One region of the Collinsella sp. CLA-SR-H006 genome, then DNA from elsewhere that is predicted to be linked to it. Evidence: riboswitches for the same ligand, from Rfam matches in the RefSeq annotation. Region 1 holds a riboswitch; the other holds the start of a gene.
The links. Region 1 has a riboswitch for thiamine pyrophosphate ahead of thiC (phosphomethylpyrimidine synthase ThiC). Riboswitches for the same ligand answer to the same signal wherever they lie in the genome.

Region 1 (5,363 bases):
GAGGCTGCTTCCGTCGGTTTTTTACTGAGCGAGGGGCTTACGATGAAAAACGTTCTATGCTTTGGCGACAGCAACACCTATGGTTACGATCCGGCGGGCATGCGCGACGGCACCGCGGTGCGCTATGCGCAGGATGTGCGCTGGTGCGGCGTGGCCCAACGTGACTTAGGCGAGGGCTGGCATGTAATTGAAGAAGGCCTCAACGGCCGCACGACGGTACGCGACGACATGTGCCATCTGAACACCAATCTTAACGGCATCCGCGCACTGCCGATGCTGCTCGAGGCCCATAAGCCGCTGGATGCGATCGTTATTATGCTGGGAACCAACGATTGCAAGACGGTCTTTGGTGTGACGGCCTCCGATATTGCCCGTGGCACCATGGCGCTGATTCGCGCGGTGCGTGCATTTCCCTGGACCAATGCCGCACCCTGCCCGCGTATTCTGCTGATGGCACCTATCAAGATCAAGCCGCAAATCGCCGATGTATATATGACCGATTTTGACGAGCGTTCCGTCGAGGCCTCGGAGCATTTTGCTGAATACTATGCGCACGTAGCCGAGCAGTTTGGCTGCGACTTTTTGAATGCAGCGGAGTTTGCCGAGCCGGGCGATATCGACTATCTGCATATGATGCCCGAAAGCCATGAGAGCCTGGGTCACGCCGTGGCGGCCAAGCTCCAAGAGATGCTCGGTGAGTAGCACGGCCCCAAACCACCACAATAGTTCTCCTTGCGGTGGCTTGTTTCGTTGATTTGTCTTGATCTGTAACAGTTGTAAGGCCGAAAACGGGCTAGATGTTACAGATTGAGATTATTTTAGGTCGATATCGGTCGTTTGTCTCGATCTGTAACATCTAGGGTCGATTTTGCCGAGTTAATGTTACACATCGAGATTATCTTCTCAATGGAATTTGGATGTCTCGATTTGTAACAGGTGGGCCGAAAAATGGACTCTAACTGTTACAGATCGAGATGTTTGTGGGAACCACCGCAAAGGTGCCTGTCCCCTTTGCGGTGGTTTTGAACTGCGAGTCTTAATACTGCCACATATGGTTAACGGGGCCGGAGCCTTTGCCCATGTCAAAGCCGGCGGCGAGAGCGCCGGTTAGGTAGGCCTTGCCGGCGTTGACGGCGTCGGCAAGATCCATGCCCTGGGCCAGCGCGCAGGCGATGGCGGACGAGAGCGTGCAACCGGTGCCATGCGTGTTGCCGGTCTCGATGCGCTTGTGGCGGAACCACGTGGTGAGCGGATCGCCCAGGTGGTTGCCTTCGTCATCGAGCGGCGCGGGCTCTGCTAGCACATCGTTGGCCTCGTTGACAAAATGCCCGCCCTTAACGAGAGACGCGCAACCAAAGCGGCGGGTGAGGAGCATGGCAGCATTTTGCTGCGTGCGCTCGGAGTCGACCTCGTAGTCGAGCAGGGCCATGGCCTCGGGAATATTGGGCGTGATAACCGTCGCTAGCGGGAACAGGCGGCGGGTGAGCGCCTCGGCGGCATCTTCGGCAATCAGCCGTGCGCCCGAGGTGGCTACCATGACGGGGTCGACTACCACGTTTGTCGCGTTCCAGGCGCTCAGGCGGTCGGCGATAACATCGATAATCTCGGCAGAGGAAACCATGCCAATCTTGACGGCGTTGGGGCGGATATCGTCAAAAACGGCATCGATCTGCGCCGCGACAATATCCGGGGAGATGTTCTGCACGGCGGTGACGCCCAGGGTGTTCTGTGCGGTGATGGCGGTGATGGCCGTCTCGGCATACAGGCGGTGCGCCGTGATGGTCTTGATGTCGGCCTGAATGCCGGCGCCACCGCTGGAATCGGATCCTGCGATGGATAGAACGGCAGGTACCTTACTGCGATCCATGTTCGCTCCCTTGTTCGGTCGGAATCAAATGGGTCTATTACCCCGCATTATAAAGATGCCCAGGCCGGCGATATGCCGAACCCGGGCGCGAGATGCAATTTTTACGCAAATGCAGGCAAATGTTCACAAGTTAACAATTGGCAGGTGCTGCGGTGAGCCTATAGGCGATCGCGGCGAATCGCGGCGATAAGGTTAGTCCTCCATGCCGAGGTCAATCGTGGTGCCCTCGAAGATCTTGTTGACGGTGCGGACGGCGCACATCTTGCCACACATGGTGCAAGTGCCCTCGGTGGCGGCGGGGGACTCCTCGTAGCGCTTCTTGCCCGTAACCGGGTCGAGCGCGCACTTCCACATGGCGTCCCAGTCGAGCTTGCGGCGTGCCTGGCCCATCTTATCGTCCATGTCGCGGGCGTGGGGCACCTTTTTGGCGATGTCGGCGGCGTGTGCGGCGATCTTGGTAGCCATGAGGCCGTCGAGCACATCCTGGGCGTTGGGCAGACATAGGTGCTCTGCCGGTGTCACGTAGCACAGGAAGTCGGCACCGGAGCTGGCGGAGATGGCGCCGCCGATGGCAGCGGTGATGTGGTCGTAACCAACGCCGATATCGGTCACCAGTGGCCCGAGCACATAGAACGGAGCATTGTGGCACAGGCGCTTCTGCAGTTTCATGTTGGCAGCGATCTCGTCGAGCGCCATGTGACCCGGGCCCTCGACCATGACCTGGACGCCGGCGGCCCAAGCGCGCTTGCACAGCTTGCCCAGCTCGATCATCTCGGCGGTCTCGGTGGCGTCGTTGGAGTCGTAGAGGCAGCCCGGGCGGCAGGAGTCGCCGAGCGAAATCGTCACGTCGTACTCGTGGCAAATCTCGAGCAACTCGTCGTAGAACTCATAGAACGGGTTCTCGTTACCGGTGACCTCCATCCAGCCAAACAGCAGTGAGCCGCCGCGGCTCACGATGTTCATCAGGCGGCCGGTCTCCTTAAAGGTCTTGGTGACTGACTTGTTGATGCCGCAGTGAATGGTCATAAAGTCCACGCCGTCCTCGGCATGCGCGCGCACGACTTCGAACAGGTCGTCCTTGGTGAGCTTGACCAGCGGCTTTTCCATGTAGCCGATGGCGTCGTACATGGGGACGGTGCCTACCATGAGCGGCGTCTCGTCGATGAGCTGCTGGCGGAACTGGCGCGTCTTGCCCGAGTTGGAGAGGTCCATGATGGCGTCGGCGCCAAAGTCCTCGGCGATCTTGACCTTCTTCCATTCCTCGGCGGCATCGGCCTTGTCGCCCGAGATGCCCAAGTTCACGTTGACCTTGGTGGACAGGCCCTCACCGACGCCAAAGGCGCGCATGCCCTTTTTGATGTGCACAATATTGGCGGGAATGGCGATGCGGCCGTCGGCCACGCGCTCGCGGATGTATTCGGGGTCGCGATGCTCGCGCTCGGCGACTTCCTTCATCTGCGGCGTGATCTGCCCGGCACGGGCGAAGTCGATTTGCGTGACGAGCTTGTGCTCGGTCTGTGTGCTCATTGGCACGGCTCCCTTCGTTGGCATTACCCATATCAGGTTTGCGGGTCAGGGCGGGCGCGCCCAATCTCAGCCTGCCGTCTTGTCCTGCAAGCTCCCCGTTATGTCATGGGCTCAAGTATAGCCTGAATGGGTACGATTGGGCCAACGAGCGTGCCTGTGGGGAGGCGTACATGGAAGACAAGCATCTATATCGAGAGACGCAATGGGACATATCGGCCGAGGAGGGCCGTGCGCACCATGGGTTGGTCGCGATTGGCTTTGCGGTGCTTGCCGTGCTGGTGATTGCCTTTTGTATTTGGACGTTTGGCGGTCGCGGCGGCGCTGCCTGGGAGTTTGAGGCCGACGATGCCCTGCCGATCATGACGGTGAAGGTCGCTGGCGGTAACACGGTGGCCGCACCGGGCGACTACTGGTATCCGCGCGACGAGTTTGTGCAGCTGCAGTTGAGCGGCGGGTCTATTCCGGGTGAAGAAATCGAACGCGTGACGTTTGATGAGGCACTCAAAACACTCATGGTGAAGCTCAAAGATCAGGGCGATGTGCCCACGACCATGGATATCGCTCTGACGGAGTGGCGTCTGGAACCTCCGTCGGGCGTTACGGTATCCGACGTAGAGCACGTTAAGATTACCTACCAAGATGGCTCGACGAGCGAGATTGCAAAGGCCGATGGCTTGGCGGAGTAATGGGGTGTTTGGAAACGACGGGCCTATTGTGCCTGCGCGTTCATGAAAACCAGGGTGTTTTTGTCTGAAAGCTCGGGGATGTGCCGATAGCCGATGTTGAATGTGGTAAGTTCGCTTGCATCCTCGAGCTTGTTTTCTGCCATCCACCGCACCATGGAGCCGCGCGCCTTTTTGCTGGCGGTCGAGCGCTGGATGGGCTTGCCGTTGCGGATACCCTCGCCAAAGAGGCATGTGACGGCCGTGGCGTCGCCCGTGAGGTGGGGCAGAACGGCTTTGGCATACTCTACGCTGGCGAGGTTGACGATCGTGGTGTTTGAGCCTGCTGGGGCGATAGCCCGCGCGAGCTTGTCGCTCCAAAACGCGTAGAGGTCTCGGGCATCGTCAACGGCGAGCTTCGCGCCCATCTCCAACCGATACGGTTCGACGGCATGAAAGGGGCGAACGCACCCGTAGAGGCCGGAGAGGATCCATAGATGGTCTTGCAGCCATATGAGCTGCGCGGAATCCATCACCTCGGGCGCCATGCTCTGGTACTGAATGCCGTGATAGGACATGACGGCAGGGGAGAGGTGACGGGCGATACCGGAATCGGCAAGATCGCCGTTTCCCAAGATGGGCTCGAACTCATGCAAAATGTCGAGACAAGGGGCCAGTAGCTTGTCGCTGACGTTCCACAGAGCTTGTAGGCCGCTGTCGCCTTCGGTTCGTTCGATGTCCAAGAGCGCATGGTGCAGCTGGGCAGTCTCGCACGCAAAGGGCGGAATCCCCTGAACTTCAAAAGCATCTTGTGCCGCGCGCATTTGCTTGGCGGGTGAAACGATGACCTGGAGCATGAACTCTCCTCTGCCAAAAAGAAGTTGCGGTGGAATGCGGTCTGCGCGGGCCGGTTGAAGGCCAGGTTAGTCCGTATTCCACCGCAAGTTATAAAGGGCTGGTTTGGTGCGCCTTACGAGGGTTGGTTAGGCGCGCTCGAGGAAGGCCTTGTAGCCGCGATAGGCCTCGTAGATATCGGCCTTGTTGGCGACCTCCCACAGGGCGTGCATGGACAGGACGGCAACGCCGGAGTCGATGACGTTCATACCGTACTTGGCCATGATGTAGGCGATGGTGCCGCCGCCGCCCGCGTTGACGCGACCGAGCTCACAGGTCTGGAAGTCCACGCCGGCCTCGTCCATGATGTCGCGGACGAGGGCCACGTACTCGGCATCGGCGTCGTTGGAACCGCCCTTGCCGCGGCTGCCCGTGTACTTGTTAAAGCACAGGCCGCGACCCATGAAGGCGGC
Region 2 (5,363 bases), on a different contig from region 1:
TCTCCATGTACTCGTCCACGTCGAGCGGAATCGAGATAATGCCGGGGCCGTTGAGCTCGTGGCTGATCACGCCCGAGCATACCGTGTAGCCGTTGAGGCCCATGGCCAAATTGAACAACGTCGCACGGTCGCGCACGCGGATATTTTTGCGACGCTCGAACGTCGAGGTCAGCTCCTCGGAATAGTAAAACGAGTTGTAGCTGCCCTGCTCGTAGGACAGGAACGGGTAGTCTTCCAGATCCTCGAGCGTCACGCTGGAGCGGCTCGCCAGCGGATGGTCGGCGCAGACGAAGACATGCGGCGTGGCGCAGAAGAGCCCTTCGAACACGAGCTCGTTGGCGGCAAGCATGCGCTCGATGACCTCGCGATTGTGCTCCGACAGATACAGGATGCCGAGTTCGCTTTTCATATGCGCGACATCCTCGATAATTTCGTGGGTCTGCTCCTCGCGCAGGGTAAAGTCGTAGCGCGCGGCATCGAACTCGCGGATCACATCGACAAACGCATTAACGGCAAAGGAATAATGCTGGCAGCTCACACTAAAGTGCGGCACCTGCTCGGACGTACCTTTGTACTTGCCCTCGAGCAGGTCGGCCTGGTCGAGCACCTGGCGCGCGTACCCCAAGAAGGTCTCGCCTTCCTCGGACACAATGACACCCTTGTTGGTGCGCTCAAAGATATGCACACCCATCTCGTTTTCGAGATCGCGGATCGACGCGGTAATCGAAGGCTGCGACACAAAGAGCCGGCGCGAGGCCTCGGTGATGCTACCGCATTCGGCAACCTTAACAACATATCTGAGCTGCTGAAGCTTCATAGCCTTCTCCCTAGACGTTCGTGACGCCAAAACCTGCCGCGTCCATTTGGCTCATAAACGACGGCATCTCCCCCGTCGCGGCGCAGGCGGCAATCTGATGCAGAGCCCCGGCAACCGCATCATCTGCCGCAGCGCCGATATGCCAGCGTGCGGCAGCCGTGACGGCCTCGTTGGCATTGGCGACTGCAACGGAGTTGGGAACGGCATCGATCATGGGCAAATCGTTATCGGAATCGCCGAATACGGCCACCTCGTCGGGCGTCAGGCCCAAAGCACGCGCCAGCTCCAGCGCAGCGCAGCCCTTGTCCCAGCCGGTCGGAAGAACGTCGAACAGGCGCACGCGGTTGTTGGGAAACACAAGCGAGAGTTCCGGCACCTCAGCGGCAACACGCTCGCGCAGCTCGGCGAGCTCCTCGCGCGAACGGGCACTCCAGATATTCGCCTTGTATACCGGGGCATCGTCAACGACAGGACGACAGGGAGCCTCTTCGCCCTTGAGCCACGCGTTGCCGCCTGACTTCATGGCGCGACGCACACGCTCGGGATCGCTTGTCACGCAATAGGCATCGTTATTCCAAAAGTCATCACCCAGACGGTAGACCTTCAAATACGTATCGTCGGTCTCCTGTTCAAAATAATCGGCTAAGCGCATCAGAGCATCGTTATCGATTGCGCGCGAGGCGACTACTTCGCCGTCGACAAACATCACCTGGCCGTTACAGAACGCACCGGTCGAATAACACTCGGAACGGTTTTTGAACATCCAGCCCATCGCGGACGGCTGACGACCCGAAACCGGCCCAAAGTGCAAACCCGCCGCCTGCATGGCATGAATACCCTCAATGGCGTAGTCGCTGGCGCCGTCATGCCCGGCTGGAATCAGTGTATCGTCCATATCGGTCAGCACAAGTTTGATCATAAGGTCCCCTCGGTCATTCTTAATCCCATCTATTGTACCGACCTGCCAAAAAGGGACAGGTTTATTTCGGCAGGTTTCATCTGGGAAAACGCAAAGTCCCAGTTGTTACCTGCCAAAATAAACCTGTCCCTTTTTGGCAGGTGCGCTAGTATAGGGAACAACAGATTCGATGCGGGAGTGCCGGCGGTGCAAACCACAAGGCTGAGAGGGCAATGGGCCCAATCCTTTGAACCTGTCAGTTAATGCTGGCGTAGGGAGCATGCCGCCTTTACAGGGGCGCTGTCTATGCACAGCGCCCCTTTTCTATGCCAAGGAGGCATGTGCAGTGATTGATTCGGAACAGCTTAAGCAAAATGTGGTCAAAGCCGTGGAGGAGATTCGTGCCACCAATCCGATGGCCGGCTCCATCACCAACACGGTGACGATCGACTTTGTCGCCAACGCGCAGCTCGCCGTGGGCGGATCGGCCGCCATGGTCTATCTGCCCGACGAGGGCGAGGCACTCGTTGCCGGCGGCGGCGCCATCTACCTCAATATGGGCACGCTCTTCCCCATCTACGAACAGACGATTCCCCGCGCGGCCAAGGCGGCACACGACGCCGGCAAGCCCTGGGTGCTCGATCCGGTGGGCCTGGGTATCGGTAGCCTGCGCACCCAGCTGGTAAACGAACTCAAGCAGTACAAGCCCGCCATCGTGCGTGGCAACGCCTCCGAGATCATCGCACTCGCCGGGCTGTGGGGTCTTGAGGGCGAGGCGGCCGATCTGAGCCGCGTGCGCGGTGTCGATACCACCGACACGGTAGACGCCGCCCGCGATGCCGCCGTGGCGCTCGCCCGCTACACCGGCGGCGCCGTTGTGGTCTCGGGCGAAGTCGACCTGATCACCGACGGCATGACCGTGGCCAAGTCCCACGGCGGCAGCCCGCTCATGTCCAAGATCACCGGTTGCGGCTGCTCGCAAGGCGGCGTGCTGGCTGTGTACGCCTGCGCTGCCGACCCGTTTACGGCCGCCGTCTGCGGCACCGCCGTCTACAACGTTGCCGGCTCGCGTGCCGCCGCTGTCGCCGATGCCCCGGCAAGCTTTAAGGTCGCCTTTATCGACGAGCTCTACCGCGCGACCGCCCAGGATATTGCCGATAACCAACTCGAGCTCGAGGAGGCATAAGCCATGTCCGAGCCCGCAACCAATGCCGGCATGAACACACTCGTCGCCGTGGCCATCGCCCCGTGCGGCACCGGCGATGAACTGTCCGCCGAGGTCGCCGAGGTCGTGCGCGTCATTCGCGAGAGCGGCCTTCCCAACCGCACCACCTCGATGTTCACCGAGATCGAGGGTGACTGGGACGAGGTCATGCAGGTCGTGCGCGACGCAACCTTTGTGTTGGCGAGCAAGGGCATCCGCACCGAAGTCGTGCTCAAAGCCGATATTCGACCCGGATTTACCGACACCATGACCGGCAAGCTCGAACGCATGGAAGCACAGATCAAGAAGCAGGAGGAAGCACGATGAGCATCCGCGACAACCTTGATATCTCGGCCTATCTGGTACTCGGCCCCGAAAACACGCTCGGGCGCCCCGTGGGCGATGTGGTGGCCCAGGCACTCGACGCCGGCTTTACCTGCATCCAGGTGCGCTCCAAGGTGGCAAGCGCCCGCGAGATCATCGCGCTGACCGGCGACGCCGCGCAGGCAATCGCTCAGGCCGGCAAGACCGGTCAGGTCGCCTTGCTCATCGACGACCGTCTGGACTGTGTGCTTGCCGCACGCGAGCAGGGTATTGCTGTCGACGGCGTGCACGTGGGCCAAAGCGATATTCCCGTCGAGGTCTGTCGCAAGTTGCTGGGCCCCGACGCCATCGTGGGCCTTTCGGCCCGTTGTGAGGAGATGCTCGAGTACGTCAAGACCGCCGACATGAGCCTGGTCGACTACCTGGGCATCGGCCCGCTCCACGAGACCGAGACCAAGCGCGACTGCGGACGCGCGGCCGACGGCTCTATCATCACCAAGAGCTTTGAGGACCTGGCCGCACTCCACGCGGCAAGCCCCGTGCCCATCGTGGTGGGCGGCGGCGTTAAGACAGCCGACCTGCCGCAGCTTAAGGCCACCGGCGTCAACGGCTTCTTTGTGGTGAGCGCCGTCTGCAGCGCCGATGACCCCTACGCCGCGGCCAAGGAGCTTGTCGACACCTGGCAGCAGGCATAGCCATAAGCCGAGCAGCCGATTCGCAGCCTCACATCTTCAGCAATGGAAAGCGCATCCCAGTTTGGACCTCCATTCCGGGATGCGCTTTCCACATGCGACCCTTACCCCGCCAGATACGCTTCCAACGCCGGCAAAGTCGCCTCCGCATCGCGGCGACCAATCTGGTAGATGCGCTCAAGTTCATCGGGCTCACGACACAGCGACGGCACCTTCACCGATTCGCTCGGACGCACCACAAAGATATCGCCGGCGGCCTCACGACGCGCCAAATCATCGAGCGTGGCATTGTAGACCTCATGCCGATGCTCAAGCGCTGCGACAAACTCCGGATAGTGACGGAACACGCGACGCAGCATGGGCATCACGCTGTTGGGCTGCTTCACAAAGCCCGCCGGCTGCGTGAGTACCACGATATTGCGGTCATACCCCTGCGCAAACAGCCAAGCGCTGGGAATAGAGTCAGCCACGCCACCATCCAGATACTTATGCCCGTCAATAGCAACGGGACGCGTCGCCACAGGAATCGCCGATGACGCCCGGATCCACTCGATATCGCGCTCATCGCCATACGGCAGATCGTGATAGACGGCCTTGCCCGTCTCGATATCGGTACACACGCACGTAAACCGCATGGGGCAGGCGCGATATGTCTCCAAATCGATGGGATCGCGCTCGATGGGCACCTCGTGATAGGCAAAATCGGCATTGAACATATCGCCGGTTCGCAGCCAGCTGGTCACGCTTGCGTAGCGCTTGTCGGCACAATAGGCCTTGTTGTAGCGAATGGCGCGGCCGATCTGGCGCGATTTAAAGTTGTAGCCAAACGCCGCGCCCGCCGAGACACCCACCATATGGTCGCAAGTTAAGCCGTGCTCCATCCAAACGTCGAGCACGCCCGCCGTATACATACCGCGGTAGCCGCCTCCCTCGAGTGCCAGCCCCACCGTGCGCGTCGTATTTGACTGTGCCATGCGACCATCTCCGTCCCCACAAATTCAAACGGGACAAGTATACCCGTCAACATATATCGTCCCAGTCGCATTTTTATCGAACATCGCATCGTCGCGCTACCGCCTGTCGAACAATAGCCGCCCACAGCATGTGCACCCATATATAATTGTGCACTATTGTTTACACTACTCAGCTGTTATCAACAGCGAACATTAGCCGGCAAATTAACTCAACAACGCGGCAAGGCGGGGGCCTGGATACATGCAAAGCGCTGAGCAACGACGCGTGTACACAACGAGCTCGCCCGACGCAATCCGCCCCGACCTCAGAAAGCCACTTAGAACATGGAAACTGTCAGCAATTACACCGAAACGCTCGAAAAGACCGTCCGCGACCTTCTCGAACGTCAAGACGATCTGATCAGGACCGCCTTTACCGACCAGCTTACCGGGCTTGGTAACCGCGGCGGCTTTG

Region 2: linked by a shared signal. The riboswitch ahead of thiM (hydroxyethylthiazole kinase) and the one ahead of thiC (phosphomethylpyrimidine synthase ThiC) in region 1 are both predicted to bind thiamine pyrophosphate.

Annotation. Positions count from the first base shown of each region.
Region 1 is NZ_JBBNPD010000004.1:99,435-104,797, reverse strand. It holds gene AAA069_RS03895 (SGNH/GDSL hydrolase family protein) at 43-702, shown strand; gene thiD (bifunctional hydroxymethylpyrimidine kinase/phosphomethylpyrimidine kinase) at 1,037-1,867, opposite strand; gene thiC (phosphomethylpyrimidine synthase ThiC) at 2,060-3,394, opposite strand; TPP riboswitch at 3,386-3,502, opposite strand; gene AAA069_RS03880 (hypothetical protein) at 3,565-4,080, shown strand; gene AAA069_RS03875 (YaaA family protein) at 4,104-4,913, opposite strand; gene AAA069_RS03870 (aminopeptidase) at 5,040-5,363, opposite strand, start outside.
Region 2 is NZ_JBBNPD010000001.1:322,848-328,210, reverse strand. It holds gene AAA069_RS01525 (LysR family transcriptional regulator) at 1-817, opposite strand, end outside; gene AAA069_RS01520 (HAD family hydrolase) at 828-1,736, opposite strand; TPP riboswitch at 1,900-2,010, shown strand; gene thiM (hydroxyethylthiazole kinase) at 2,062-2,901, shown strand; gene AAA069_RS01510 (thiamine-binding protein) at 2,905-3,246, shown strand; gene AAA069_RS01505 (thiamine phosphate synthase) at 3,243-3,938, shown strand; gene AAA069_RS01500 (patatin family protein) at 4,040-4,909, opposite strand; gene AAA069_RS01495 (EAL domain-containing protein) at 5,234-5,363, shown strand, end outside.